DNA from 4 places in the Paenibacillus sp. HJGM_3 genome. Region 1 is predicted to be linked to each of the others. Evidence: riboswitches for the same ligand, from Rfam matches in the RefSeq annotation. Region 1 holds a riboswitch; each other region holds the start of a gene.
What was found. A riboswitch is a leader RNA that binds a small molecule or an ion and turns the genes downstream of it on or off. The one in region 1 is predicted to bind cyclic di-GMP.
Positions count from the first base shown of each region.

Region 2: linked by a shared signal. The riboswitch ahead of ACI5FR_RS13445 (hypothetical protein) and the one ahead of ACI5FR_RS19330 (hypothetical protein) in region 1 are both predicted to bind cyclic di-GMP.
Region 3: linked by a shared signal. The riboswitch ahead of ACI5FR_RS33005 (hypothetical protein) and the one ahead of ACI5FR_RS19330 (hypothetical protein) in region 1 are both predicted to bind cyclic di-GMP.
Region 4: linked by a shared signal. The riboswitch ahead of ACI5FR_RS32755 (HD-GYP domain-containing protein) and the one ahead of ACI5FR_RS19330 (hypothetical protein) in region 1 are both predicted to bind cyclic di-GMP.

Region 1 is NZ_JBJGED010000017.1:138,108-145,753, forward strand. Features, by position in the region: gene ACI5FR_RS19320 (DMT family transporter) at 1-514, opposite strand, end outside; gene ACI5FR_RS19325 (PhoX family protein) at 705-2,366, opposite strand; gene ACI5FR_RS19330 (hypothetical protein) at 2,526-4,676, opposite strand; cyclic di-GMP riboswitch class II at 4,728-4,811, opposite strand; gene ACI5FR_RS19335 (S1C family serine protease) at 4,858-7,383, opposite strand; gene melA (alpha-glucosidase/alpha-galactosidase) at 7,557-7,646, opposite strand, start outside.
Region 2 is NZ_JBJGED010000010.1:136,612-144,257, reverse strand. Features, by position in the region: gene ACI5FR_RS13475 (NUDIX hydrolase) at 1-244, shown strand, start outside; gene tenA (thiaminase II) at 285-947, opposite strand; gene ACI5FR_RS13465 (energy-coupling factor transporter transmembrane component T family protein) at 999-1,802, opposite strand; gene ACI5FR_RS13460 (ABC transporter ATP-binding protein) at 1,793-3,292, opposite strand; gene ACI5FR_RS13455 (ECF transporter S component) at 3,289-3,873, opposite strand; TPP riboswitch at 3,974-4,080, opposite strand; gene ACI5FR_RS13450 (acetylxylan esterase) at 4,119-5,081, opposite strand; cyclic di-GMP riboswitch class I at 5,158-5,279, shown strand; gene ACI5FR_RS13445 (hypothetical protein) at 5,349-5,579, shown strand; gene asd (archaetidylserine decarboxylase) at 5,726-6,514, shown strand; gene pdxR (MocR-like pyridoxine biosynthesis transcription factor PdxR) at 6,623-7,646, opposite strand, start outside.
Region 3 is NZ_JBJGED010000050.1:7,457-15,102, forward strand. Features, by position in the region: gene ACI5FR_RS32985 (efflux RND transporter permease subunit) at 1-2,447, opposite strand, end outside; gene ACI5FR_RS32990 (hypothetical protein) at 2,531-2,689, shown strand; gene ACI5FR_RS32995 (aldo/keto reductase) at 2,770-3,597, opposite strand; gene ACI5FR_RS33000 (VanZ family protein) at 3,702-4,208, opposite strand; gene ACI5FR_RS33005 (hypothetical protein) at 4,377-4,589, opposite strand; cyclic di-GMP riboswitch class I at 4,699-4,782, opposite strand; gene ACI5FR_RS33010 (class I SAM-dependent methyltransferase) at 4,876-5,658, opposite strand; gene ACI5FR_RS33015 (cold-inducible protein YdjO-related protein) at 5,888-6,085, shown strand; gene ACI5FR_RS33020 (PrkA family serine protein kinase) at 6,241-7,646, opposite strand, start outside.
Region 4 is NZ_JBJGED010000048.1:33,259-40,904, reverse strand. Features, by position in the region: gene ACI5FR_RS32765 (spore germination protein) at 1-273, opposite strand, end outside; gene ACI5FR_RS32760 (MFS transporter) at 477-1,634, shown strand; gene ACI5FR_RS32755 (HD-GYP domain-containing protein) at 1,624-2,661, opposite strand; cyclic di-GMP riboswitch class I at 2,767-2,853, opposite strand; gene ACI5FR_RS32750 (extracellular solute-binding protein) at 2,952-4,403, opposite strand; gene ACI5FR_RS32745 (NHL repeat-containing protein) at 4,670-7,159, shown strand; gene ACI5FR_RS32740 (YeeE/YedE family protein) at 7,219-7,646, opposite strand, start outside.

The DNA.
Region 1 (7,646 bases):
GGAACTCCGTCAGCTTGCGAGTCAAGATCATCGAGACGGCGAAGGACATCATCGCTGCGGCCATAAGCAGCTCGCCCTTGGAGAAGGAGCCCCCGCCTCCCGCGGACCCGACTACGAAGAAAACGCCCGTCACCGCCACCACCGAGCCGAACGCCATCCGGACGGTCATCCGCTCCTTCAGGAAGACGGCGGCGAGCAAGCTAACCGCAATCGGCGACATCGCTGTAATCAGCGCCGATACGGTCGGGTCGGCATATTGCAGTCCGATGTAGAAGGAAGACTGATTCACCATGGTTAGCAAGGCTAAGGGGACGAGCAGCATCCAATCTCGCCTGTTCGGCTTCACAATCCGGCCCGTGGACCAAGCGAATACGATATAAAACGTACACGTGACCGACAGCCGGGCGATCGCGAGCAGCATGGGCGGAAACTGTTCCACCAGAATCGCCCCGAAGACGAAATTGCTCCCCCAGACGGTGACACAAAACACTAACCAAGCGTATGATCGCAGCATGCCACAGTTCCTTCTTCCAGCGCCTACTTGTTCTTCCTCCATCATACTGGCAAGACCGGCTTCTGGCGAAAAGTCTATGGCCCTTCAATCGGCCGTATCCCGCGCGGAAAGCGGCTTTCCCGCCGCCTTCCTCGATTCTGCATACATTTGCGCGGACAGTTGGTGTGCTTGTCGCTAATACGTCTCTTGATTAGGCAAACCGGAATCCGCGAATAGCCACTACTCCGCAACGAGGGATCGTATCCCCTGGGCGGTGAGGCCACAGGCTGGTCGGCTTGGCCAAGTCGGTCGTGTTCTCTCCCGGATGCTGCACGGACAAGAACAAGGTCCGCTCATCCGGAGTGAACCAAGGGCCGGTCAACTCGGCATCCTTGGGCGCGGAAGCGAATTGCAGCGCCTTGCCCTTGCTCGGTCCGGACGTCGGCACGACGAACAACCCGTTGTTCAGGAAGGTCCGGTACACACCCTTGCCGATCCCGCTTCCCGTAATATCGGTGACAATCCACAGGTTGCCGTTGCTGTCGAAGATCAAGTTGTCGGGCGAGCTGAAGCCGCTTTGCCGTCCGCCGGCGGCGAAAATTTCGAAGTCGAATTCTATTGCCCCCAGGTCGCCGTCCTTTTCGAAAATTCTGGTGATGTGCCCGTGGATGTTGCCGTGGTTGTCGTTGTTCGTGTGGGAGATGAATACCGTGTTGTCGAACGGCGAGATCTCGATGTCTTCCGGCCGGTCGGTCGGTGTCCCGCCCAGGATCATAGCCGCCTCATGGCAATTCGTCACGACACCGCCCTGATCCTTGAACTTGTCCAGCCAGTCCGACTTCGTTCCCTTTAACGAGGCCGGCAAGCTGAATTTCTCGTCCTTCAGCTTCGCTTGCACCGCCTCCGCCGTCATCGGGATCCAGGTCCCTTTTTTCAAATCGGCGACATACAGGGTACCTTCCTCCAGCAGCTTCGCGTTGTCCCGGCCCAGCAACGGGTCATACTTGCCCTTGCTCACAAACTTGTAGATGCAGGCATCCTTCTTGTCATCGCCTTCATAGACGACAATGTGTCCTTCCTTCGTCAGTCCCATCGCCGTATTCTCGTGATTGAACCGACCGAGGGCGGTATGTTTTTTCAAGTAGCTGCCGTCGAACGGATCGACCTCGATGACCCACCCGTAGTGTGTCGGATTCAATCCGGCCGCCGCGGCCGTCTCGCTGAAGTTCTCTTCGCAGGACAGTACCGTGTTCCAGAGCGTCATGCCGCCGGAGCAGTTCGCGAAGGTACCCCGGGCGCTCATCGCATACGCAGTCGCCTCCGCGCCTCGGGCCGGACCCGTGATGTCGAAATCGGAGAAGCCGTTGATTCGGCGGGCATGCAAAGAGGACTTGTCCACTTTCCAGACACCTTCCTCGTCTTGGAAGATCTCGATGACCGAAGCTCCCTGGTTGTACAGCATCTTGCCCACTTGCTCCTTCGACCACTTGCCGCCCTCTTGCTTGCCCAGCACGAACAGGTTCGTCGCTTCATGATTGGTGAACAAGAGCCCGCGCGTAGCCGAGCCGTCGATCGGGAAGAAGCAGTTGAAGTCGGCGTTATGGCCGAACGTATCCCCCGCCATATTGATCACGTCGCCGTAGGCGGCGACCACGTCGTACTGGAAGCCGGCCGGAATGATCAATTCGTCCGCCGAGGATGCCATAATCGGGTCGAAATGGCCGCTCACCCGATTCGTCTTGAACCCGAACAGATGGTCTGCCGCCGCTTCCGCCTTGTCGCTGACGAGCATGCCGAATCCCGCCGATGCGGCCGCCAGCGCCGCCGCCCCTGTCCCCATGTAACTCAAAAACGTTCTCCGATTCATATCCATCCGAAACTACCTCCTCAATAGGGTTGTCCCCAGCGTAACCCGCTCCTTTTAACCTGGTGTTAAGCGGGTATGAAGATTTGGTAAATTTAGGAGGCGAGTCTTCTCGCTGGCCATGCCAAAAAGCCCCGTCGAGTGACGGGGCCCTAATGCTTACTGCTTTTAAATCATCGATTTGATCAATCCAAGCAGGTTGTCGAACGTGTCGTACAGCTTTTTCGTCTCGTCCTTGTCGGCGAGAATTTGCTTCAGCCGCTCCGGGTTAATGTCGGCCAGCGGCTTGATGCTGTCCTTCACTTTATCCAGGAGGGAGTTAAATTTCTCCACGGATAATGTAGCGCCGAATACATTGTTCTTCTTGGCGTATTCCATGAACTTCTGCTCGAGCTCCGAGCTACCGAACTTCATGTCGACTGCACGCTTGTTGCCGTTCCCGTCACTGACGTAGAACAGGGAGTTGCGATTACCGCCCGAAAGGGCCCGCAGCTTGAACTGGAACGAGTTATCCCCCGAGCCGATCTGGAAATCATAGTTCGGCCGGAACAGGTTGTTCAGCTTTTTGCTCCAGCCCAGGACGAACGAGTCTCCATTGCCGTGGCCGTTCCCATTGCCATTGCCATTGCCATTGCCATTGCCATTACCGTTGCCGTTCCCGTTACCATTGCCGTTTCCATTACCATTACCATTCCCGTTGCCGTTCCCGTTGCCGTTGCCGTTTCCATTCCCGTTACCATTGCCATTACCCGGTCCTGGGATCACCCGGTTGTTCCACGCCGTGATCTGATCCTGAATGGAGCTCCAGAGCGAATCCAGTTTCTGGTTCAGCGTGTCGCCGGCCAGCGTATTGTACTTCCGCTGCACGCCGGTCAGCGTATCGCTTAACCGATCGCTCAGACCCGAAGCAAATTCGCCTTTCACCCCATCGATCCATTGCTGCAAGTGCTGCCGGTAGAGCTGCTTTTCCTGATCGGATATTTTGTCCGGATCTTGCCGGATGGCCGCTTTCACTTCTTTAAAATAATCGTCCGCGTCCAGGTTCAAGCCGGTCTTCCATTCGTTCAGGAACCCGGCCGCATTCTGGTCCCCGGTATTCCGGAATTGAATCGAATCGTTCACGAACTGGGTCAGGGTGGCCTGCACCCCGCTGACGTTGCCGTTCACCTGCTGCTCCAGCGTGCTGCGCAGCCCGGCCGGAGCGCTCGCAAGCGCGTCCAACGCCTGGTTCTTCTTCACTCCCAGCCAACCGCTTATCTGGTTCGCATACGCTTGTTTTTCCGTATCGGTAATATCGTCGGCATCGTTGAAGATGGTAGCGTTAATGCTAGTCAGGAGGTCCGAGGATGACGTATGGAGCGCATCGTCCCACTGGCTGAACGCTTGTCGCGACTGCGTGACGAGGTCGGAGTAGCTATGGATCGCAGCGGTAACACCGGCGCGGTACGTCTCCAGCATGCTTCCCAGCCGATCGCCCGCCTGCTCGAGCAGCGTCCCGCGGATCCCGGTCGGGATGCTCTGCAGCTGATTCGCCAGAGTCGACTGCTGGCTGGACATCCAATCGGTGAACCACTTGTCAAACTGCTGCAAATCCTGGTCGGTGATGTTGCCGTCCAGATCTGCGTTCAATTGGTCCGTCACTCGGGTGAGCAGGTCGGTCGGGCTGGAGAGCCCTTGATTCCACTGCTGGTAGACCGCACGCCCTACCCCGGCCGACGCCGTGTGCGCCGCCACCTCGGAGCGGATATCCACCCACAAGTCGTCTGATATCGAATCGAGCGCCTTATCCGCCCGGGTGAGGAATTTGAGCGAGAGATCTCGATCGAACTTGCGCAGCTGATCCGAGAGACCGTCGTATTGGGCCTCCACCCAATCGTTCAGCTGCTTGCGCAGGGCGGCGAGCCCCTCTTCCCCGAGTTCCCTCGGAGAGGCGTCCAACTGCTGCACGATCTGCTCCATGTATTGGGAGCTCGCGTCCTCAAGTCCGCTCTTCCACGTTTTGAAGATTTGCTTGGCCTCACGATTCGTCACAGAGTCGGGTTTATCCGGTTTATCCGGTTTATCCGGTTTATCCGGTTTATCCGGTTTATCCGGTTTATCCGGCTTCTTGGAAGCGGCCCCTGAAGCAGCCGACTCGGCAGCCGCGTGGGGATGCCGGCTCTTATGGTAAGTCGCTACCAGAGTGTGATCCAGGGCGGCACTGCCGGCTGCGCCCGCTGCCGTTCCTGGGTCGGTCCCTTTCTTCGGCTGAAGCTTGATGTGGTTCTGAGGGGAGGACACATGATAATTCGACCAGTTGATATTCGTCTTCTCGATCATTACGGGGACTCCTTTCTCGCACAAAAAAAGGCCGCGATTTCCAAAGTAGGAAAAAAGCACGGCCGGTTGCATCACTGGCTCCCTGTGTCCCAGATGCCCAAATGCAAAACACGATTCATTGCCTCCGAATATGAAGTTTATTCCATCATACCATGTCGAATCTATTCCCGCTAGACCTATTTTAGTTATTTAGGCCTAATTCATTATATGCATATGCAGGGCCGAAAGTCTTAAGAACTAATCCGCGTACTGAAATGATTCTACGGCCGCCTCCGCACGTGCCGCATTCGCTTCCGTATACGACCGCATCGTTCATTTTGAGCGTAATGGTGTACGTAATATTGTGGCTGCGGAAGACGTACTCGGTCTGCTCGTAAGGAGCTTTTTTCAAGTTATACCGGATCGCGATCTTCTTGCCGCCATCGCCGAACGTCGAATCGTCCGTAATCGTATAGGTGTATTCCGGGTCGTTCTCGTTGCTTTTCTTGTGCCCCTGCTCCAGCTTCTTCATAACATCCTCTACGCTGCTCTTGTCATCGGCCTCCACGGTCAAGGACCCTCCGGTGAAGTTGAAGTTGGCTCGCGGACTATCCTTATAATACGAGCCAGGAGTCGACCACAGCTCCGGGATCCGAACCGAATAGTGGTACTTTTCATTTTTGTATGCATTCGTTCCGTTAGGATCAAGCAGCTCGTCCTCGTCCTGGATATACCCCAGACTGGTGTTCATCGTGTCCTTGCTCACCTTCATGGACTTGACGATCGCGTCGATCAACTCGGCCGCTTCCTGCTCATGGTCGTCCTTTTTGAAATCCACGGAGATCTTATATTTGTATTTGTCCTTAATGAAGTACAGATTCACCTGCGAATTCCATGTATCGCCGCCCATGCGCCACGAATGGCGTACTTGCTTCACCGGCACCCCGTCGGCATTCTCATCTTTCAGCTCGCCGGTTTGTCTGTACTCTTCCGCATACTGACCAGTGAATTGCAGCTCCTCGCGCGCCACCCAGTCCGCCAGCGTATCGCCCGACGAAGCCGACGTCACTTGTACGCTAACATCCTGATCGGCGTCCTCGTTGCTGTATGCCAGCTCTCCGCCGTACTTGTTCTCCTCCCAGCCGGACGGCAGCTCGAACGACAACCCATATTCATTCGTGAAGGTCGTACCGCCTTCTTGGAAGATCGAAATATCCTTCAGCTCCCCATCCTTCGCGTCGAAGCTGAAAGAGAAGCTGTCCAACAAGTCTAGGTAAGCGTTCAGCTTCACCTTGTTTTTGTAATTGTCTTCCGACGTAACGATCAAGGCGATGTAATACACCTTGTCGCCCTTTTGGTAAGCGCGGGCTTGATAGTATTGATCCTCATCCGACTTCGCCACTACTTTGGCGTACGGCACCGGTTCCTGATCCAGGTAGCGCTTCTCGAGCACCGTATCGTCCGACGACATCGCCAGCTTGCGCAGCAGGCCGGTGACGGACAGCTCCTCGCTGATCTTCTCCTCTACCGAGATCGAGATGCCGAACTCCCCTTTGGAATCGCCGAAGGTCACCCGGCTGCCGTCATCGCTCTGAAACGCTTGGATCAATCCGGCCGGATACTTCATCGACCACCCGAAGTGGCTGTCGCCGATCTTCGTCTTGCCTTGATCGTCATCGATATAGCCGCCCTCGGAGTCTTGCACCCAAGATTTGCTCGCGGAAGGGTCTTCTCCAAGAACGACGCTTCGCACAACGGTCTGCCCGCCGGAATGCAAAGTAACACGAAGGGTTTCCTTCGGCAAATACTTCTTCATCAGCTCGTTGTACTCGACGATCGTCTTGACCGAGGCTTGATCGAACGAGACGATAGTGTCCCCTTGCTTAATGCCCGCTTGCGCCGCCGGAGAGTCCGGATCCACGTAAGCGACCTTCAGCGCTTCCTTCGCCGGCAGCCCTACGACCGCCTCCCAGCTCTCTTCCAGCTCCAAGCCCATATAAGGCCGCATCACCTTGCCGTACTTCTCGAAATGCTCCAGCACGTACTGGACGGTATTCACCGGAATGGCAAAGCCGAGGCTCTCCACGGAGTAGTCTACATACTTCTGCGAGTTGATGCCGACGACCTTGCCCTGCATATTGACGAGCGCGCCGCCGCTGTTGCCCGGATTGATCGCCGCATCGGTCTGGAGCAGCTGATAGGGGGACTCCACGGACCGATCCATGCCGCTGATGATGCCGACTGTCACGGAATTGCGGAGCGCGAACGAGATCGGCGTCCCGATCGCCATCACCGTCTCCCCGACTTTAATATCGTTCGGAGCCGCGAACGCAGCGGCCGACAGCCCGATCGCGTCGATCTTGATCAACGCCAGATCGCTCTCCTCGTCGTAATGCGTCGTTTTGCCCGGGTATGTCTTGCCGTCGGAAGTGACGACTACAATGTTCTTCATCGATTTGACGACATGGGCGTTCGTGACGATCACCCCATTGGACTTCACGATCACGCCGGTGCCGTGCGCCAGGTTGAACCGATCGTGATCCGAATCCTTGCCGTCCGTAGGCTTGCCTATAATCGCAACTACACTAGGCGACACGTTCGCCACAATGTTCGGAATCTCGGAATCCGAGCCGGCCGCATAGACCGATAGATTCCCCGCATACAACCCGACCAATAAGCATACGATCAACATCCAGCTTAGCTTCTTGCCCCTGCTTGTCCGTCTCATGTAGTACTTCCTCTCGTATTGGAAAATGAATCCTGTTCGTTCTGAATCTATCACAGGTCCAATAGGAGTACAATGTGAATTTTCACACAATGATACATTCTGTATCTAGCTAGCGTATGAGAAAAACCGTTCGGATCACGAGATGTGAATCCGGACGGCTCTTGATCTTCCTATTAATCTGCAGGCGTGGCCACCTTCTCGCGGTCCTCGCCTTTGTCCGACTCGCCGGCGTTTTTGTTCGCCGCCTGGCGGTCGGCGCGCAT
Region 2 (7,646 bases), on a different contig from region 1:
GGTGTCCGGGCTCGTGCGCATTCGGCTGGAGGATACGCTCGCCCTCTTCCGGGGCCGAGTCGACTATGCCCGGGCCACCGGACTGGAGTGGGCCGAAGACAGCGGCCATTGCCGCGAGGTGGAGTATTCACTGCGCACCGACGACTTCGTCGACCATGGCGGCGAGTACATCCGGATGCTGGAGCGAATCGTTCCTCATGCACGGGCACAGGCCGACAAAGAGCAGGGCGACCGACCATCTTAACCGGATGGCCGTCGCCCTTTTGTTTTGCGAGCGAGGTTGGTCAGAACGCCCACTTCTCGAGCCGGTACGCCATCTCCCAGAACGCATGCTCGTATTGGCTGCTGATCAGGAACTGGCGCTTCAGTCGCTCCCGTTCCCAATCGGGGACCCGGGCCGCGAGCTCGTCCAGGCGATCGATCTGTTCCTGCACCACCTCGCGGAACCGTTCGGAGCCGTACGTGCCGATCCATTCGCGATAGATCGGTTCCTCGGGAGCCGCGCCTTTCAATCGATCGCCGATCTCCAGATACAGCCAGTAGCACGGCAGCATGACCGCGACGATATCGCCGATATGCCCGGTGTACGCCGCCCGCAGTAGATGGGACGTATAAGCGTAAGCGGTCGGCGCCGGTTGGAATGCCGCCTTCTCCTCCGGCGTGATGTTCAGCAGCCGGGAGAACTTCTCGTGCAGCGCCAGCTCGGTGTTATAGGTGCCCTGGATATGCAGCGCCATGCGGCCGGACGTATGCAGGTCGTGCGCCTTTGCCGCGCCGAGCCCTTGGACTTGCGCGAAGACGGACAAGTAGTAGGAATCATTCAATACATAATAGCGGAAGCAATCGAGCGGCAGCGACCCGTCGGCGATGCCTTGGATGAACGGATGCCGGAAGCTCGCTTCCCAGCTCGCATCGGCCTCCTGGCGCAATAACTCGGTAAATTTCATCGTTCTCCCCTAACCCTTTCAAGTTCAAAGCCGTATTAATAGCCGTATCAACTATCCTTCATAGCGGACATCGGTGACGGATAATAACGGCGCGTCCCAGCCCAGCCGAATGACGGCCCAGCCCAACAGGAGCCAGTACAGGACGAAACCCAAATCCGCAGCCGAGAACCCCAGTTTATAATAGTACGTCCGCTGCTTGGCCGATGCGAAACGCTTCGCTTCCATCGCCACGGCGATGCGCTGCGCGCGGCGGATCGCCTGCGCGAGCATCGGCACCGCGTACGCCTTCAGAGTGGCGAACGGCGCCTTCCAGCTGCTGCGGGGCGGAACCCCGCGTACGATGAGCGCATGGCGGAGGGTCTGAGACTCCTCCACCATCATCGGCAGGAGCCGAAGCGCGGCCATGAAGCTGTACGCATACCGCGCCGGCAGCCTCAGCTGCTGCATGAGCGAGTAGAACAGCGACACCGGCCGGGTCGTCAGGCCGAAGAGCATCCCGATCAAGGCGAAGTGAAACGACTTGAGCCCGATGTGCAGCCCGCGGTAGAAGCTCTCCTCCGAGATGCGGATAAGGCCCCAGTGGAACCAGGTCGTATCGCCGAGCCCATAGAACATCATGGACGACATCGAGGAGACGACGAGAATAATCGTTGGCAGACTGAATAGCGTGAGCCGCCGCCAGGGTTGTCCGGTTCCGAACAAATACAGCGCGAGCGGCACGGCGGCGCCGTACAGCAATACGTTCACATTGTTCTGCATAAGGACGATGAGGAAGATCGCGACCGCCACGATCAGCTTCAGGCTCGGATTCACCCGGTGCAGCCAAGTCTCGCGTCCTCTCCAATTCAAGTCCACGCCAAGGCGCCCCCTTCCTGCCTTGCCGGATCTCCCGCCGGAGCTTGAACGCGCTCGTCTCGCACGAGCTGTCCGGCCTCTACCGTCCATACACGGGTGGAGAAATGCGACACGATATACGGGTCGTGCGTCACCATGACGATCGTCGTGCCCTGCCGCCGTTGGCGCTCCAGCCGTTCCAGGATCGCGAACGTATTGCGCGCATCCTGTCCGAACGTCGGCTCGTCCAACAGCAAGGCGCGGTGCCGCTTCACCGCAGCCGCAGCCACGCTGAGCCGCCGCTTCTGGCCCAGCGACAGCTGGTACGGATGATGGCCGCGGCGGTGGAGCAGCTCGAACTCCTCGAGCGTCCGCTCCACGCGCGGTCCGATCTCGGCCTCCGGCACACGGGCCGCTCGGAGCGTATAGGCCACCTCGGCTTCGGCCGAGTTGGTCACGAATTGGTATTCCGGATTCTGGAATACGAGGGCGAGCTCCCGGGCCGCGAGGCCCGACTTGCGCGTAACCGGCTGCCCGAGCAGCGTGTACGCGCCGTCCGTGCGGAGAAGCTGGAGCAGCCCGAGCAGCAGCGTGCTCTTGCCGGCGCCGTTTTCGCCGACGATGGAGATCCACTCGCCGGGGTGGACCGCCGCCTCGTCTACATGAAGCTTGACGGTCTTCCCGCGGTAGACCGTCCAGTCCTGCAGCGCGAGCAGCGGTTCGGACGAGCCGGCCGCGCTATTGGCGCGCTCCGCCATGATAGATCGATACCGCTCGCTCGCCACATAAGCTTCCCACGTCCCCGGCAGCCATATGCCGTCGGCGTCGAGCTCCCGCTTCATCCGCCCGAACACCGCCTCACGCGGGCCGTCGGCGACGACAGCGGCCTGGGCGTCGAACACGACGACCCGGTCGACATACTCAGCGACCTCTTCGATCTTGTGCTCGACGATGATAAGCGTCTTGCCGGCGGTCGCCGTCTTCAGCGTGTCCCACACTGTCTTCGTGCCCGCCTCGTCGAGCAGCGCCGTCGGTTCGTCCACGAACCAGACATCGGGGTCGAGCGCCAGCACGCACGCGATGGCAAGCCGCTGCTTCATGCCTTGCGACAGCGCCTGAATCGGCGTATGAACGGCATCGAGGCGCAAGCCCACTTGCGCAAGCAGCGCCTCGATCTTCTCCTGCATCCGCTCGCGCGGCACCTGCATATTTTCGAGTACGAACGCCAGCTCTTCGTCTACGTACGGCATGCAGAACTGCGTATCCGGATCCTGGAACACGAAGCCCCAGGAAGCCGGGATACGCTGGCTTACGGTCTTGACCGGCATCTCGATCGAATGGGGGATAAGCCCGGACAGCACCTGGAGCAGCGTGGACTTGCCGCAGCCGCTCGGCCCGAGCAGCAGCACCTTCTCCCCGCTTCGTACCGACAGCGACACGTCGCGGAACAGGAGCGACTCGCTACCCGGGTAAGCGAGACGCAGCCCTTCTACCGCTACCGCCTCGCTCATGGCCGGTTGAGCAGATCGTAATCTGCCCGGCTCGGCGGACGGACGAGGTTCGTCACCCCGGTCGCTTCGAGCGCGCGGACCAAGTAGTAGGCGAAGACGCCGCAGATGACGACCGACCCGATCATGCGGCAGACGAGCAGCAGTGTGACGTTCCAGACCGACAGATCATCGATGTAGTTGTAGTACAAGTCCATGAGCAGGGAGCCGACCGCCGAAGCGACGCCCGCCAGTGAAGCGGCTGTGACGGAATACCGGCGGTACCGGAACAGGGCGAACACCAGCTCGGCGAACAACCCTTGCAGCACTCCCGCCATAAAGACGGAGACGCCCCACTCGGAGCCTGTGATGAACTCGCCGGACGCCGCCGCGAGTTCGGCGAGCAGCGCGACCCCCGGCTTGCGGATAATGAGAAACGCAACCGTCGCCGCCATGAACCACATCGGGTAAATGAGCTGGTCCACTTGCAGCCCCCACGGCTTCACCGCGTAGTACAGCGGAGACCACAGCTTATAGACGATGCCGAAGACGACCGCGATGACGACCGTGACAAGAATGTCGGTCAATTTCAACGGTTTGAACATGGTTAACCTCTCCTCCAATATCGTATTGGCCCCACAATTGCCCGTAGGAAGCAAAAAATCCACCCTCGCGAGAGGGTGGATGAACGATTCGATCCAAAACCGAATATGCGCTCCACTTCCCTACGCTGGTACAAACCAGATCAGGTTCAAAGGGTCTAGGATGCGGGCATCCAGTCTCAGCCTTATTAGGCTCCCCCAGTGACACATTTATCTTAACACGCTTTTCCATTTTGTCAAATTAATAATTACAAGTGCTTCGCCAAATACTCCATCATCGCTTCCTCGTGGAAAGGCAGCCCTTCGTGGCCGTAGTCATGGTAAATCTTCGCTTCCTTCTCCTCGGTCAGCAAATGGTTGAACGCCGCAAAGCAGGTGGACGGCGGGCAGATCAAATCCATCAGCGTGATCGCCATCAGCGTCTTCGCCTTGATCCGGGTCGCCATGTTCATCCCGTCGAAGTAGCTGAGCGTGCGGTACACCTCGTCCTCGCGCTTGTGCTCCTGATCATATCGGCGGAACCAGTCGATGATTTCGCGGTACGGGCCGGCGGAATGCTGGGCGACCGAACGGCGGAAATCGCACAAATACGGGAACACCGGCATAGCTACCTTCGGCCGATCGTCGAGGCCGGCTACCGCCAGGGTCAGCCCGCCGCCTTGGCTGTTGCCGCACACCGCGATGCGAGCCGGATCGATCTCCTCGCGGGAACAAACGAAATCGATTGCGCGCACGCAGTCCAGATACACTTGCTTGTAGTAGTACTCGTCCGGGTCGAGGATGCCCTTCGTCATATGACCGGCAATCCCGCCCGCGCTGTAGGAGGCGTTGTCCGGCGTCTGCCCGGATTGGCCGCGTGTGTCGATCATGACCGTCGCGTAGCCCATCGACGTCCACTGCAGCAATTCATTGCGATTCCGGCTGCCGCCGTACCCGTGATACCGGACAACTACAGGCATTGGACGGGATGCAAGCGCTTCCTTCGGCACCATGTACCAGCCGTGCACCTTCGTCCCGTCCGCCCCGTCATACACGAGATCGTAGACGTCCACGGAAGCGACCGGGTAAGGGATCGGGGTCAGCGTAGCGTTGAGCGGGATCGCCTTCGACTGGGCCAGCGCTCGTCCCCAGAACACGTCAAAATCCGCTTCCTTCGTGAGCGTCGGCTTGTATTCCTTCAGCTGCGATAACGGCCAATCGACTAATGGCATTTTAGCAACTCCTTATGTCAATTAGTGACAAATTCTCTTTTCATATGGTACTATAAACCTATCGTTTCGTAAATAAATTGATAAAAGGCAAACCCGACCGAAAGGCGGGGACGCAAAACCACGGGTCTTCCGGGCAGAGGAAGTCGTACACATATGTCGTATGGCCGACGCTTGCTCCACGATAGCCGGGCTGCTCAATCGATCAGTCGCTGCCCCCGGTAGCGATTGTTGTTTTTGTGACGCCTGTTCGTAAGGGAGCCTCTACCGATGGATGATTTGAACCGGATGAAACGACTTATGTTGACGGTCACGCAGGAGCTCATTGGCGGCTGCCGTTTCTGTATCGAGATTTCCTCGGATCCTGAGGATCGTACCCCTATTCAATGCGTCAAATTCTCGGGCAATTCCACCCCGATCAGCGTGAACGCCGCTACGTGCATCACTTGCAAAGAATTCAAGAAAACGGAGCGGCTGCAGCAGGCGAAGCTGTCAGACTGACGCTCCCCGCGGAGGGTTATCTCCGTTCGCATGCAGCGGTCCGGTTCGGGCCGCTTTTATTTGGGGTCTTGCTTATTGATTTGGCGGCGCTTCTGTGTCAAGATAAGGCTTGAGCCAAAACCGACATTGAAGAAAAGGTGACCCCTTTGAATAAAGCCATTTTTCGATTGTTGACCGAGCTCTCCTCGCGCAAATGGATCTCGCGGATCACCGGGGCGTTCGCGCAGTCCTCGGCCAGCCGGCTGTTCATCCCCCGCTTCGCCAAGCTGTACGGCATTCGGCTGGAGGATGCGGAGAAGACGGTAAGCGAGTATAGGTCGCTGAACGAATTTTTCACTCGGCGACTCAAACCCGGCCTGCGGCCGATCCATGAGGCGGCCGACGCGCTCGTCAGCCCGGTCGACGCGCTGATCACCGGCATGGGTCGCATCGAAGCCGGCCAGCTGTTGAACGTGAAGGGCCAGGACTACACGATCGAGGAGCTGCTGAACCGGTCTCCGCGCACGGTGAATTACAAGCATGGCTACTACTTCGTGCTGTATTTGAGCCCGACGGATTACCATCGGATTCATTCCCCGGCGGCAGGCCGCGTGCTGGAGAAGGAGCATGTGCCGGGCAAGGTGTATCCGGTTAATGAGTTCGGCCTGACCCAGATGCGCCGCGTCCTGAGCCGGAACGAACGGCTGATTACTTACATCGAGCATGAGACGGGCGAAATCGCCGTCGTGAAGGTCGGCGCGATGAACGTGAGCAGCATCCGCTACGTCGAGCCGCTGCCCGAGCAGCTGGAGCGCGGCGGCGACCTCGCCTACTTCGCGTTCGGCTCCACCGTCGTGCTGCTGACGGAGACCGGCATCCTGACCCCCCGCGGCGACTTGGGCGTCGGCTCCAAGGTCAAGATGGGCGATTGGCTCGGGACGTTGCACGAGAAGTAGCTCTGCAGCTTCGTTAACCACGCCCTGCCTGGACTCAAGTTCAAAAGGTATCGGAGCTCCTCCCCTGAGAGGAGCTTTTTTTATTCAGCTGCGGCACCTGGACACTCACTACGACAGGCTGTCGGAACCAAGCCATCTCACGGCCGCGCGCTCCATCCGGTCCACCCCTTCGGCGATTTGCTCTTCCGACAAATGCGCGAAATAGAAATAGCCCGCCGGCGGCGCCTCGCCGATGTAGTTTTCCCGGGCGTCTCCCCACTGCACGCCCTCTTGCGCACAGAGCGCCCGATACCGCTCATACCCGGCTTCGTCTTCGCGCCAGCGGGCGAAAAGGTGCAGGCCGGCGTCCGAGGGCACGACCTCGAACAGGTGCCCGAGCCCCTCATCGAACCGTCGGCCGAACTGCTCGAACCGCCGGCTGTACACGCGCCCCATGCGGCGCATATGGCGCTCGTAGCCGCCGCCGGCCATGAACTGCGCCAGCGCCCGCTGCTCGAGCACCGAAGCGGGCACGGGCTCGTACAGCCGCAGCGCGCGCATGAACGGCTCGACGAGCCGGTCCGGCAGCACGGCGTAGCCGATGCGCAGCTGCGCCTGCATCGTCCGCGTGAAGGTGCCGACATAGACGACGCGCCCGGCGCGGTCGAGCACCTTCAGCGGTTCGATCGGCCGCCCGCGGTGCCGGAACTCGCTGTCGAAGTCGTCCTCGACGATGACCGCGCCGCGTTCGGCGGCCCACTGCAGCAGCGCCTGCCGCCTCGGCAGGCTCATGACCGTGCCCGTCGGGAATTGCCGACTGGGCGTCACGAACACGAGCCGGGCGTCCCACGGCTCGATCACGAGCCCCTGGCCGTCCAGCCGGCCAGGGACGGGCACGCCGCCGGCGGCGCGGACGGCCGAGACGATCCCGGAGTACCCGGGATTCTCGACCACCGCCGGGTCGCCGGCGTTCAGCAGCAGCTGCGCGAGCAGCGCGAGCGCTTGCATCGAGCCATTCACGATGACGATCGCGTCCGCCGTCACATCAATGCCCCGCGCCCGGCGGAGATGCCGGGCGATCGTTTCGCGCAGGGGCAAGTAGCCCTGCGCAGGAGGGGACGCGCCCGGCGCGTCCGTCTTGGCGCGGACTTCC
Region 3 (7,646 bases), on a different contig from region 1:
AGCTTCTCCTGCAGGTCCGCATTTACCTTGCCGGCATTCTTGTCGGTGATGTTGCCGAGGACGGTGGCGTATTCCGCGCCGTCGCGCAGCTGCAGCGCGCTCTGCTGCTTCACTTCCTTCACGTCGGCGATGTCCTGGACCGCGATCATCCCGAGCGGGGAGGCGAGCGGCAGCTTCGCGATGTCCTCCAGAGACTGCTTTGCCACGCCCTCCACGCTGAGATAGATATCGTTCGTCCGCTTGCCGTCGCCGAGCTTCCCGACCTTCTCTTCATTCAAGAGCGGCCGCAGCAGACTCCAGGCCTGCACGGTCGTCAGCCCGTACTTCAGCGCGTCGCCCGGCCGCAGCTTGATCTCCACGCTCTTCAGCTCATCGAGCAGCGTGTTCCGCACACTGTCGGTACCTTCGACCTGCCTCGCGGCGTCCGTGATGCGGGTCGTCGCCTCGCGAATTGCATCCATGGACGGCCCCGTCACGATGATATAAATGCCTTGCCCGCCCGGACCGCCGCTCAGCTGCTGCATGTCGAGCGTTGCCCCCTCGGCCAGAGGGGCCAGCTCCCGCTTCCGGTCCTGGATGTACGCCGTCACATCGGTACTCGGGTCCAGGCCCACAATCCAAGTCGCTTTGTTCGAGGCACCGGCCGTATACGTGAGCGGATCGAACTCGCCCTTCGGGCTGCCGGACGTCACCTGCGACAGCCGAACCGAGCCGAGCTCGCGAAGCTTGCGGTCCATGCCTTGAACCTTCTCATCGACGGCCCTTACGTCGGTCCCCTTCGGCATCGTCAGCGTCATCATCACATACTTCTGCTCCTGCTCCGGGAGGAACGTCGTCCCGGCGAGCGGTGCCAGGAAGAACGAGCCGGCCAGCACGACGAGCGACAGCAGGACGACGACCGTCTTGTGGTTCAAAGACCACTTAAGAAGCCGCTTGTACGAGCGGCTGAGCCGGGTCTCCGGGTCGCGGTGACTAACCTTCGTTCGGCGCATCAAGAGATAGGCGAGCAGCGGCACGACCGTGACGGCGACGAGTAGGGACGAGAGCAGCGAGAAGACGACCGTAAGCGCGAACGGTGCGAACACTTTGCCGACGATCCCGCTCACGAGCCCGAGCGGCGCGAACACAGCGACGGTCGTCAGCGTCGAGGAAGTGATCGCCGCCGCGACTTCCCGGGTCGCGTCGAGCAGCAGCTCCTTGGACGCCTTCTCCGCTTGCAGACGGCGTACGATGTTCTCGATAACAACGATGCTGTCGTCCACGACGCGGCCAACCGCGACCGCCATGCCGCCCAGCGTCATAATATTGAGCGTCACGTCGGTAAAGAAGTGCAAGAGCGTCATCGACATCGCGATGGACAGCGGGATCGACACGATCGCGATCAGCGTCGCACGAACATTCCTCAGGAATAGCAGGATCAGAATCGAGGCGAACAGCGCGCCGAGCAGCCCTTCCCGAGCCATCCCTTCGACCGACTTCTTGATCTCGTCCGCGGAGTCGTAGATGACGTCGAGCCGGACGCGGTCGTTCCCTTGCACAACCTCGTTCAGCTTCTCCATCACACGCTCGGAGACGTCCACCGCATTCGCGTCGCCGTTCTTGACGATGTTCACCGCCACACTCGGCTCGCCCTGCACGCGGCTGATCGTCTCCGGCACCGTCGTCCCCTGGACGATGTCGGCCACATCCTGCAGCTGCACCGGAGGCGCGGCCGACACGACGAGCTGCTTCAGCTCGTCCAGCGAGTGCACCCGACCGGTGACGACGACATTCTCGTTCACTTGATTGAACGTTGCCGTCCCGACCGGCAGCGTCACGTTGACCGCCTGCAGCACTTGGCCGATCTGCTGGAACGACACGCCCCGCTCGGCCATCTTGTCCGCCTTCAGGCGGATGTACAAGTTCTCGGACGCGAGCCCCGCCGTCTGCACCTTCCCCACTCCGTCGACCCCTTCGAGCGCCGGGAGCACCTGCTTCCGGACGAACGTCTGCAGCTCGTCCAAGGACGTTCCGGCGTTCGCCGTGACCGACGCGTACATCATGGGACCGCTCGAGAACGAGATTTTGTTCAGAACCGGCTTCTCCACGCCTTGCGGCAGCTGCATGCCGTTCAGCACTTCCTCGACCTTCGCCGTCTTCTCCTGCAGATCGGCGCTGAACGAGAACTGCATGTTCACCGTCGCCACATTGCTGGCCGACGTCGATTCAAGCACTTGAACCCCTTCGACTTGCCGAAGGGCCCGCTCGAGCGGAATCGCCACTTCGTTCTGCACCTCTTGCGGCGTCGCTCCCGGGTACAGCGCAGTAACGAATAAGTACGGGATGGCGATATCCGGCATCGACTCCTGCTTGAATTTCGTGGCCGAGTAAACACCTCCGCAGGCGACCAGCAGCACCAGGATCACGATGGCGATCGGATTGCGCAAGCTGAATTTGGTCATAATCATGCCGCTCTCAACCTTCCTATGTACAGGCATTATATAGAAGAATAGCTCGTTCAAAAGTCGTTCTTGCAGCTAAATCATAGCGAATGCTAGTCCGGGAAGTCAATGCACCCTTCGTCTACGAGGTCGCCACGCATTCGCTGCCCGTCTCCGGCTTGACCGGGATTACGGGGATGGCCACGGTGGACGGCAAAATTTGGGGACTGCCGACCGGCCATACCGCCCTCAAGCGGTATGCCTTCTAGATTGACTACCTAAGCCACGCATCACGAAAAGACCGTCCGGAATCCGGACGGTCTTTGCTCTTCGCCACCAGAGGGGACGATTAGAAATTGAAATTGTCCGGATCGGCCCCGACCCGGCGGTTCTCGTTCAGCGCGTCGATGGACGCCATCTCCTCAGGCGTCAATTCGAAGTCGAAGATCGCCGCGTTCGCCTCGATCCGGCTAGGCGTGACGGACTTCGGAATCGTAACAAGGCCATGCTGGATGTCCCAGCGGAGGATGGCTTGGGCCGCCGATTTGCCATGCGCGGCTCCGATCTTCGCCAGCAGCGGATGGTCGAGCAGCTCGCCGCCCTGCATCAGCGGGCTCCAAGCTTCGATCTGAATGCCCTTCGCTTGGGCATACTCGCGCAGCGGCTGCTGGGTGAGCCGCGGATGAAGCTCGACCTGGTCTACGGCAGGAACGACCTTCGCGTCCTGCAGCAAATCCTCCAGGTGGTGCACATGGAAATTGCTTACGCCGATTGCCCGTACCCGTCCGTCCGCATACAGCTTTTCCAGCGCTCTCCAGGTGTCTTTATATTTGCCTTTAACCGGCCAATGAATCAGATACAGGTCCAGCACTTCGAGCCCCAGCTTGTCCATGCTCGTCTCGAACGCCCGCAGCGTGGAATCGTAGCCTTGTTCGCTGTTCCACACCTTCGACGTGACGAACAGCTCGCCTCGGCCAACGCCGCAAGTGCGGATCGCTTCCCCGACCGCCGCCTCGTTGCCATAGATCGCCGCCGTATCAATGCTGCGGTAGCCGGCCTTCACGGCCGCGTGCACCGCGTCGATCAGCACCTTGTCGTCGGTCACTTTCCAGACACCCAAGCCCAGCCGAGGCATCTCGACTCCATTGTTCAAAATGGTGAATGTGTTCGAAATCATACGAACCCCTCCAATCGATAGTGTGGTGGCGCATAGCCCTCATTATAGCATACCGTTCCCTAATCAAATAAAAGATCCGGGACTGTACGCCGCCGGTCCCTGATCTATGGATGGGATCGGGATATTCGGAAATTTGCAGCGATGATACGGAAGAGCAAATAAAGTCCCACGCCGATGACCGCCCCCGCGGTATCGATGCCGACGTCGATCGCGAGCGGCGTCCGGTCGCCCGTCAGGCTCTGATGGAATTCATCCGAGGCCGCATACAGGGCGCAGAATAGAACGCTGAGTCCGAATAGCGCCGCCTTCCGGCGGATTCGGTACAACGCGTACGCAACCGCCGCCCCCAACGCCATATAGATGAACAAGTGCGCTCCCTTGCGGATGAAAAATTCTACGAAGCCCGGCACGCCCAAGTGCTGAATGCTGACGACCTCCCCGGCGTACTGGAACCGGACTCCCGAGAACTGCTCGGCAATTTGCTTCTCGGGCAACAGCTTGTGCAGCCTCGGCCTCATATCTTGCTTGTGATACGGCTGGGAGGAGGAGTAAAAAATGACGGCCATGATCAAAACGGCCGGAATCCATCGTATGTAAGATGTTGCTCTCACCTGCATGCCCCTTCCCGGCCTTGGTCTCTCGTACAAGCGTATTCCTTGATTATAAATCAATTCCAAAAGGACGCCAACTTGACAACCCGGGCGAAATGAGAGAAGGGGCTGTCCGGCGGGTTGCAACACCACCGAGATCAGCCCCTATTCTGAAAAACGTCTACTTCATCACGATACCGCCGTTCCGCGCTTGTATTCCTGGCATGACAGGCAAGTCGCCACGTCGACACAGGTCGGGTGCATCGCTCCGGTGAACTTGGTGCAATAGATCGGCGTTTTGAATTCAATGTTCGAGGAAATCATCGAGCAGTAAGCACAGCCTCCGATCAATTCCACCGTCAGCCGATGGAGATCGGTTTTCAACTGCTTTACTTCATCCACTATTTCACCCCCTAAGTTTCCCACAAAGTGACGCGTTGCCTCACCAACCAAACGATGCGTATAAATACAAAAAAGACGCTGCCCTAAAGACAGCGTCTACCATCCGCTCTTGGGCAACCCGGCTGTCATAGCATTCGCTGTAGACCCGTGGCTTTGCGTCCCCGCCTTTCGTGCGGGTTTGCCATATCATGCTAATGAACTATCGTACCTCTCAAACAGAGAAAATAGTATCATACTACTCCCCTTGGCGTAATAGGACCAAAGCACTAATTGTTGTCAGCTTTACTTACATCAGCTTCACCGCTTCAAACCGCAGCCTGACGTAGTCCACCGTCCACACCCCGTCCGCGAACAATTCCGCTCGGAGCGCCTGCCCGACGTCGGCGATGACGGCCTCGACTTGCTCCGCTGTGAGGCCGCTCCAATAGGCTCCTCCGAACATGGTGAGCCAGTGGCGCAGCCCATGGTCGCCGTCGTTCAGCGGCGTGGGCCGCTCGAACGTGACGAGCCGCCTGACCGTGAACCCCTGGGCCTCCAACAGCGTCGCATATTCGCCTGCCGAGGGGAAGAACCAGGGGTTGCGCGCGGCGGCGTCAATGCCGAGGCGCCCTACGGCCTGCTCGAGCGCATGCACGATGCGCTCGACGTTGCCGCGGGCGCCGAACTCGCCGACGAACCGGCCGCCAGGCCGGAGCGCCGCGGCTACCCCGCGGATGACGGCTGCCGGCCGCGTCATCCAATGCAGCGCCGCGTTCGAGAACACGGCGTCATACGTGCGGGCGGGGCGGAAGCCGTGCGCGTCCGCCACCTCGAAGTGCAGGCCCGGGTACTTGCGCCGGGCCTCCAGGATCATCGCCTCCGAGGCATCCAGGCCGTCGGCGGCGGCTCCCTTCGCGGCGATCTGCGCCGTCAGATCGCCCGTGCCGCAGCCGAGGTCGAGCACATGCTCGCCCGGCCTCGGCGCCAGCCAGTCCACGGCCCCCATCCCGTAGGCCGAGACGAAGCCCAGCTGCCGGTCGTACAAGGTGGAATTCCAGTCTGTCGGTTGCGGTGCGTGGTTCCATTCCATGCAACTCACTCTCCTTTTAGTACCAGTTTGACGCACGAAACGTTATAAGTGAAATATATAATAACTATCGATTCTATAATCGATGCCTATAACGGAACGAGCACCTAAGGAGCACGAGCTGCTGCAGCCAAATAGACGCATTTGCCCGAAAACTCTATCATTTGATAATCCAGGCCATATTTGATAAAGTGCCCTTTGGAATGTTCAACTACAGGAGGGTACGATCGCTTTGATAACCGAAGTAACCAAACCGGACTTGACGCCGATGCCGATCTATCGCTGCAGCAACCGGGATTGCAAAGCCTGGGTGCGCGAGGAATTGACGACGGCGCCATCGCCGGAATGCCCGCTGTGCCGCAGCAAGATGATCCGCAGCATCAAGCATTTGCCTAAGCTGGCCAAAGCGAAACAGCCGCGATCGAGGTAAGGCACCGTTTTCGCTCCAAGCCGTCGGGGTGTCCAGCGTTTGTTCTTATTCCCAAATTCCTAGCGTCACTGCGAACTAAAGCCCGAAGCCCGCTCCATGTGAGCGAACTTCGGGCTTTACGCTTTTCGCTTTAAGCTTTACTCGTCTTCGGCCGCTCAGCGGTTCAACAGGCTGCCCACGTAGCGCAGCAGTTCGTTGGCCGAACCGGTCGTATACCCGTGCTCGTCGACCAGCCGCTTGATGACCTCGTTGATCTTCTTCAGCTGATTCTCGTCCGGGGTCTTCGTGGATGTCGTGATCTTCACGATGTCCTTCAGATCGGTGAACAGCTTCCGCTCGATCGCCTCGCGCAGCCGTTCGTGGCTGCCGTGCTCGAACTTTCTGCCTTTACGCGCGTAGCTCGACATCCGGATCAGGATCTCCTCGCGGAACGCCTTCTTCGCGTTCTCCGAGACGCCGATCTGCTCCTCGATCGACCGCATCAGCCGCTCATCCGGATCCATCTCCTCGCCGGTCAGCGGGTCTTTGATTTTTTGCCAATTGCAGTACGCTTCGATGTTGTCCAGGTAGTTGTTGAACAGTGTCTTCGCCGACTCCTCGTACGAGTAGACGAACGCCTTCTGCACTTCCTTCTTCGCCAGCTCGTCGTATTCCTTGCGCGCCACGGAGATGTAGTTCAAGTACCGCTCCCGCTCCTCCTTCGTGATCGAAGGGTGTTGGTCGAGGCCGTCCTTGAGCGCGCGCAGCACGTCGAGGGCGTTGATGAACTCCAGGTTTTGCCGGATGAGCGCGCTCGAGATGCGGTTGATTACGTAGCGCGGATCGATGCCGGTCATGCCTTCTTCGATGTATTCGTTCTGCATCTCCTTCAGGTCCGCGTCCTTGAACCCCTCCACGGTTTCGCCGTCGTACAGCCGCATTTTCTTAACGAGGTCCATCCCCTGCTTCTTCGATTCCTTGAGCCGGGTCAGGACGGAGAAGATCGCGGCCGCGCGGAGCGAATGCGGTGCGATGTGGATGTGCTTCATGTCGCTTTGCTGGATGAGCTTGCGGTAAATTTTCTCCTCCTCCGACACCTTCAGGTTGTACGGGATCTGCATGACGATCATCCGCGATTGAAGCGCCTCGTTCTTCTTGTTGGCGATGAACGATTTGTATTCGGATTCATTCGTGTGGGCCACAATGAGCTCATCGGCGGAGATGAGTGCGAACCGGCCTGCCTTGAAATTGCCCTCCTGCGTCAGCGACAGCAAGTTCCAGAGGAACTTCTCGTCGCACTTCAGCATTTCCTGGAATTCCATAAGGCCCCGATTCGCTTTGTTCAGCTCTCCGTCGAACCGGTAAGCCCGGGGATCGGACTCGGTGCCGTATTCCGTAATCGTGGAGAAGTCGATGCTGCCGGTGAGGTCGGCGATGTCCTGCGACTTCGGATCCGACGGACTGAATGTCCCGATGCCGACGCGCTCCTCCTCCGACAGGAAAATACGCTCCACTTGCACATCCTCGATCCGGCTGTCATATTCGGTTTTGAGCCTCATCGAGCAGGAGGGGCATAAGCTGC
Region 4 (7,646 bases), on a different contig from region 1:
GATCGTGATTACCGACGCCAAGCGGTGTTCGGCTGCTTCCCAATCCGCCTGCGAGACGCGGAGGAGCGGAGTCAGTACATGCAGATCCAGGATCTCGAGATTCACCATGCCTTCAATATAGAACAGCACGGCATCCGTCGTCCCCCCGATGGTGAACGGACGAAACATAACATCCTTGCAATTGGCATAGATCGAACGGATCGCATCGTGATTCGTTTGCAGGGAGGAAGCGAGCGGCACCTGCGGGACGTTGGAGTTGGCGTGGGCGTTCATAAGTCAGGCTCCCTTGTAGTCATACCCTTGTAGTGATACATACAGGTTTGCCCATTTTTGAACGGCCATAAACTCGGTACACAGAGGCAGATGATGCGGAAGAGGCGGGGGAAAATAACAAGAACACCCTGCTTACGAGGGTGTCCAATTCGGATGGGCTATGGTATTATGGCGTCATATCCAGCGCGAGGAAGTGGGCAAGCATGAAGCGAAATTTCGTCACCATCTCGATCTATTATTGTCTCATCTTCATGAGCGCCGGCGCCTACGGTTCGTATATCGGGCTGTATTACACCGATGTCGGCTTCGATACGTCCCAGATCGGGACGCTCAGTACGCTGTCCGCCGTGATGGCGATCCTGGTCCAGCCGTATTGGGGCTTAATCGGGGACCGGGCCCAGTACAAGAACAACGTATTGGTCATCTGCACGCTTGTCACCGGGCTCAGCATCTGGCTCGTGCCGCTGTCGGGCGATCACTTCGGCATTCTCATCGGCGCCACATTGCTCATAACCGTGTTTCAATGCGCGATTTTCCCGATGAGCACGACGGTGACGCTTGAGATCGCGAGCAAGAACAACTTCAAATTTTCTAGCGTGCGTACGTTTGGCTCGGTCGGGTTCGCCTTGATGTCGTTTCTTTCCGGGTGGATCATTAAGTACGATCTGATCTATATCTTCGTTATGTACTCGTCCTTGATGCTGCTGACCCTCGCGCTTACCCCGTTCATACCGAAAGTCAAGGGCCATCAGCGGGACGGGAAGAAGCTGAATATGCGCGTGCTGTTTAAGAACAGGAAGCTCGTTCACATGTTCCTCTACGCCATGTTCATTCAAGCGACGATCAGCTTTTACTTTTCCTTCCAAGCGATCTATAGCATAGAGCAAGGCATCGGCACCGGGCTGATCGGACTCGGCCTGTTGATCGGCTCGGTCAGCCAGTTTCCGTTTATGATTTTTTTCGATAAGCTGTACAACACGTTCGGGATTACGAAAATATTGCTCGTGGCCGGCATCGTCCAAGCGGTACGCATGGTACTGTTCGCCTACGTCCTATCGCCCGGCACGATCTTGCTGTTGTGGGTGCTGCATGGCGGTACGGTGATTCTGATGACCCTGAGTTTGATGGAGTATGTAAACGATTCCGTGGTTCCGGAGCTTAGGGCGAGCGGACAAATGCTGAACGCCATCGTCATGCAGGGCATGGCCACGATCGTCGGCAGCTTGGCCGGCGGCATTCTTGCCTCGTTCGCGGGGCTCCGGACGACCTTCGTAATCTACTCCGGCGTGTGTGCGGCGGTCGTGATCTGGTTCTGGCTGTCCGTTCGTACATCGGCCGCGTTTCGCCAGGCTAGCCAATGATTTCCTTCATTCGCACGTCCGGCGACTTGGCCAGATCGAGGAACGTATCCCCCACCGAGATGAGCGGCCGGGTCGGATAGTTCGGATTCGTCAGCATGATCGTGCCTCGGCGTCCGTCCTCGAGCAGGACTTGACTGCCGACCTGCGCCGACATGAGCCGGTTCAGGAACGTCAAGCCGACGTGGGAATCGAGCCGTCCGAGCCGGATGTCCTCATAGAGGTTGTGGATCACCTGATAGAAGGGCAGGGCAGGCCGGTGCGGGCGATCGGACGTCATGGCGAGATACATATCGGCCAGGGCTACGATTTTGCTCAGCGGATCGATCTCATGGCCCTTCAATTGCCGAGGATACCCGCTGCCGTCGCACTTCTCGTGATGCTGTAGCGCGATCAGCGCAATGCGGCGGTCAAACCCCGATTCGATGAGCAGGTCGTAGCCAATGACGGTGTGCTGCTTGTAGATCTCGTGCTCGTGCGGCTGCAGCGCGGCCTTCTTCTGCACCAGCTCGCTCGGCAGCTTGACCGTGCCGATGTCGCAGAGGCTCGCTCCCGTCGTGAGCAGGTTCATCTCGTTCGCGTCCAGTCCGAGCCACCGCCCGATCGTGGCGGCGATCATCGCGACTCCGATGCTGTGATTGTAGCGGTAGTCGCCTTCCGCCTTCAGTTCCCCGAACAGCTTGTAGATGTTGCGCTGCTGGGTCGCCGCCATAATGGCGGGCAGCACATGCTCCTGCACGTCCTCGACCGGCACCTTGCCGTTCTTGTGGATGAAATCCTCGATTTCCTTCAGCTTCGTTTCCGTTCGTTTCACCCAGGCGCCGGAATCCGGTGCGGCCGTCTGCGCGGCTACTTCGTCGTGAAGCGCTTCCACATGTATTTCGAAAATAGAAATGTTGAATTGCTCCAGCTTCTTCGCATGCGCGGCGTTAAGCACCGTATCCACCGGGATCAGCATGACCCCGCGGGAATCCTGAATGTCATGCAGCAGCCGTTTGCCTACCAATTCCTCATACTCGGTACAAATCATGATTCACCGACTCCTCCTCGCAACCGTTAAAAATGCAAAAAAATCATCCCGCTACAAATCAGCTAAGGATGACGGCATACAAGGGCGTATGGTGCGTTCCCAGCCTTCGGCAGCCCAGCCACCGTCGGCGCGTACGCCATTAGGTCTGCAGCTTTGCGTCCTTGCCTTTCGGCAAGTTTGCCAGTATCGGGTCTACGAAGCATTATACGCGATTTCGGTCCGATGTACTAGGACTTCGTGAAAGAAATCCAGGACATATGACAGATTTTGTCGAAAAGACGACGCCGGAATCAACCCGGGACCGGAGACAGGATTCGCTCGCCGATGCGGTCCCAGACGGTGTGTGCCGATTCCAGCCGCGACCAGACATAGATCAGCTCTCGTGTAATCCGGTACAGCTGTCCATAGTCGACGCCGAGCTCCATCAGGGGAACGGCTTCCGCCATGAACCCGGCGAAGGCGTGGTAGTGAGCGGGATGGATCGCCGGATTGAACAAGCGGGTGTTCTCCGCCACGCTGCGATGAGCGGGGATCGAGCAGACTCCCAGCTTCAGCTGGCTCTGGGCTTCGGCGCTCGACAGCAGCCGGATCAGGCTGTGAGCGAGCTCCTTGTTCCCGCCGGAGGCAGGGACGGCGATGCCGGTGCCGACGAGCAGCGTCGAACCCGAGACGTTCCCGGGCATGAAGGGCAGCACGTCCCATCGGACGGACAAATGCTGCAGGTCGTTCATAAAATAGTAGCTCGACATCATCATGGCTACCCGGTTGTTCTCGAACAGGAAGTGATCGGCCTTCAGCCCGCCTTGCTCATCCGGCGTCAGCAGGTTGTTGTGGACGAGGTCGCAAAAAAACTGCAGCGCCTCCGCGCTGGCCCGCAGGTCGATCCGGCGGGTCCCGTCCTTGTCCCTGACGAAGCCTCCGTTCTGCAGGAGGAAGACGAGCCAGCGCCGGAACGAGATGGTGGAGGCGAGTCCGTATTGCCGCAGCAGCCCGTTCGCATCGGGGATTGTGTAGCGGCGGGCGGCTTCTGCGAGATCCGACCAGCCGTGCAGCTGAAGCTGCTCGGGGTCTGGGATGATTCCGGTGTTGCAGCAGTACACGATAGGCGAGAACGTGAGGGGCATCGCCCTGAGCTTCTCCTCCGACGTATACATGGACAGCAGCTGAGGGTACACTTCGCCGAGTGCAGGGAAGGCTGTTTCCGTCAACTCCTCGAGCTGCCGGGTATGTCCGCTGTGAGCGAGCTGATAGTAGTGATGATCCGACAGGACGATGAGGTCCGCGCCTTGATCGCCGCCGGACAAGGCTTCGATGATCCGTTCGGTGTATACCGCATTCGGCACGATGTCCAGCTTCACCTTCACGTTCGGGTGTAGCTCCTCGAAGAGAGCGATGACCCGCTTGTACACTTCCAGCTCATAGCACACCTCGTAGACCATTAGGGTTAGCGTTGCAACGGGTGCGGGAGTCCGTGGAGGCTGTATGCGGGAAGCTTCAAGCGGCTGGGGCCGCTCGCACACCCGATTGCCGATACACGGGATTTTCTCGATCAGTCCGTCGCGCTCCAGCTCGGCCAATACGCGCCGAACCGGATTTTTGCTGATGCCGTATAGTTCCGCGAGGCGCACCTCGGACACGAGGAATTCTCCCGGTCGAAGCGTCCCGTCCAGGATTTGCCTCCGGATATCTTGCCTGAAGTGCTCGTAGAGGTCGCCGAATGCCGTTCTTTTCCCAATCCCCATCTTGTGCCACTCCTTACCGAATAACGGCTGTGCTAACATCTTATCATGTTCCAATTGCTGGAGGAAGACCGCTGTGCTATGATTGGCATGAACTAGTCAGATACTAGTAACATACTAGTATTAGACATGTTCGAATTTGATGATGCAGCAATGGGGGTGGGGCGAGAACTTCGGCATCACGAGCGACATAGTCATCACGAATTGTTAAGCGCTTACATGAAAGTGATTGACGAGCAATCCCGATTATGAAGGAGGATGATTGAAGAATGAAACGATTGAATTGGATCGGTTTGCCTGTGTTTGGCCTTATCACTATCTTGTTGTTTGCCGTTCCGGCGTTTGCCGCAGACAAGCTGATTACGAATCATAGCTTCGAGAGCGGCACCTCAGGCTGGACGCAGACCTATGGCGCCGGGGATCCGGACGGCACGATATCCGCCTCGACCGAGCAGGCTGACGTCGGCAGCCAGAGCTTGAAAATCGTCGACAACGATTCGGCGGTTGGGTTCGGGATGGAGAGCGCGCGTCTGACCGCGGCGGCAGGGGAGACCTACATAGCATACGCGAACGTCTATGTCTCCAGCGGCAGCGCCGATCTGTACATTCGCTACTACAATAGCTCGAACACGTACCTCACCGGCGGATTCACCTCGGTCTCTTCCCCGACCGGACAATGGACGACCGTGCAGACGAAGCTCGTCGCTCCGGCGAACACCGCCAAGGTCGCTGTACTCTTGTATTCGAACAACGGGAACACCGGTACCGCGTATTGGGACGAAGTGATGCTGACGAAGGATTTCACGAATCTAGGGGTCCAAGTGTACGACGCCGGGCCGAACGGCACGACCTTCGGGATCGGACCGAACGCGCATAAGGCGTTCGCCGCCGTTACCGGCTCCGAAGGCTACTTGCCCAAGCTGGAAGTGATCGACACGAATACGGAATCGGTCCTCTCCACGGTTACGTTCCCGGGCGCGTCGACGAATCCGACCGGCGCCTGGGGAGCGGCGACCTCCACGGACGGCTCCGTTTACTTCGGCGCCTATTCGAACGGCCATCTCTACAAGCATACGCCGGGCACGACGACGATGACAGACTTGGGCCAAGCCTCCTCGGGCGAAACGGTCATCTACGACCTGACTGCCGGGGAGAGCGGCAAGGTGTACGGCGGCACCTACGACAGTGCCGCATTCTTCAAGTATACGCCGACCGGAGGCTTCGCCCAGATCGGAACGAAGCCGTTCCTCGCCGGAACGCAGTATGTGCGCGCGCTGGCGTTCGATGCGACCCATGACGTAGCTTATCTTGGCGTCGGCCCGAACGCCTCGGTCCTCCGGTTCGACATCGTGACGGGAGAGACGACCAACATCCTGCCCGCCGCTTACTCGAGCATTTCCTTGCCCGGATCGATCGACTACGCCGGGGACCGGGTCTTCGTCAACATAGGCGGGACGATGGTCGTGCTGAAGGTGACCGAGAATCCCGACGGGTCGTTCAACTCCGTGACCCAGGAGGCGGCATCGGTGTCCACCTCGAACGTTTCGCCGGAGCGCGGCGGCAAGGTGTATTGGGCGAGCCAAGGCGAGTTATACGAATACGACATCGCTTCGAAGACGGCCACAAATCTGCACAAGGCCGTGGACGGCCGCGTGAAGCGGTTCGGCTGGGTGACGCTGGCGGATCAGACGAACTTCCCCGGCGAGACGCTCGTAGGCATCGCCGCGAATAACAACCAGACGTATATTCTGAAATACAATCCGCAGAACGGGGCTCACCGGTACGTGCAGGTAAGCGGCGCGGCCAAAATCCCGGGCGCGCTCAACATGATCGCGACGGCCCCGGACGGCAGCATCTATACGAGCGCCTACTTGACCGGCGGCCTCGGCGTCTATAAGCCGATCCGCGGGGACGCCAACGACGGTACGGAGGAGACGATGTTCTCCCCGATCACCCAGATCGACAAGATGGCGGCTTATAACGGGAAAATGTACATCGGCGCTTACCCTGGCGGCAATCTGCATGAATATGATCCGACTCAGCCCTGGGTGGCGGGGCCGACGGGCAATCCGCGGCTGCTCGTGTCCACGGGAGTCAATGGGCAGGACCGGCCGAAGGCGATCGCCTTTGGAGGGGGCCAGGTGTTCATGGGCACGACGGCGAAGACCGGCGCCATGGACGGCGCTCTGACGGAGTATAACCTCGCGACGGGCGCTTCCAGCGTGCATGTCGGCATCGTGAACGACCAGAGCGTCATCGCTCTCGCCTACTACGGCAGCAAAGTCTACGGCGGCACGACTGTAAGAGGAGGCTATGCCACGACGCCGACGACGACGGGCGCGAAGTTGTTCGTGTTCGATCCGGTGACCGACACCGATACGGAATACAGCCTGCCGGTCTCGGGGATCAAGGCGGTGACCGAATTGATCGTGGTCGGAACGAAGCTGTGGGGCTTCGCCGACGGCTACTTGTTCGTGTTCAACCCCGCGAACAACACGTTCGAATACTTCCAGCAGAAATTCACGGACGTTACGTACGGCACGGCCGGCACGTACCGGGACGCGGATCTGGTGCTCGTGGACAAAGATCCGAACTACATCTACGGCACAATCAAGAATACGTATTTGTTCAAAATCAACATTTCGACGAAAGCGGTCACGAACATTTTGACGAGTGGGGCCGATATGCTCGCTCCGGACGGATACGGCAATCTGTATTACAAGCACAACGGCACGGAGTTGTGGCGGTACGCCTTCTAATTGTGCAGCAGAAGCTCAAATAAAAAAGAGCCGCTCGAATGAATCGAGCGGCTCTTCCGCTACATGTCCGCGTCGCGCTGGAACAGCAGGAGCGGCATCTTGAAAATATATGCGACGCCGATGAAGACGCCGACGGCCATGCCGAGCAGCACGAGTACGCTGCTCATCGACAGCCCGCCAACCCCGGTGATGATGTTGGCGATGTTGCAGCCCGGCGCGATCCGGGACGCGACGCCCATCAGCAGGCCGCCGCCGATAGCGTACGGCAGGCGGGACTTGCGCGGCCAGCGGAGCTTGAAGCTGCCGCTCAGCCAGGAGGAAGCGAAGGCGCCGACGACGAGGAAGATGACGAGCGTCTCCTCGGGGCCGAGCCCGATGCGCGGGAAGTCGGCGAACAGCGCGTTCAAGTACGTGTTGTTCGTGACGAGATCGTCCCCGAACACGAGGGCCAGCGCGGTTGCGCCGATGCGCGTCTCCGGGCCGGTGA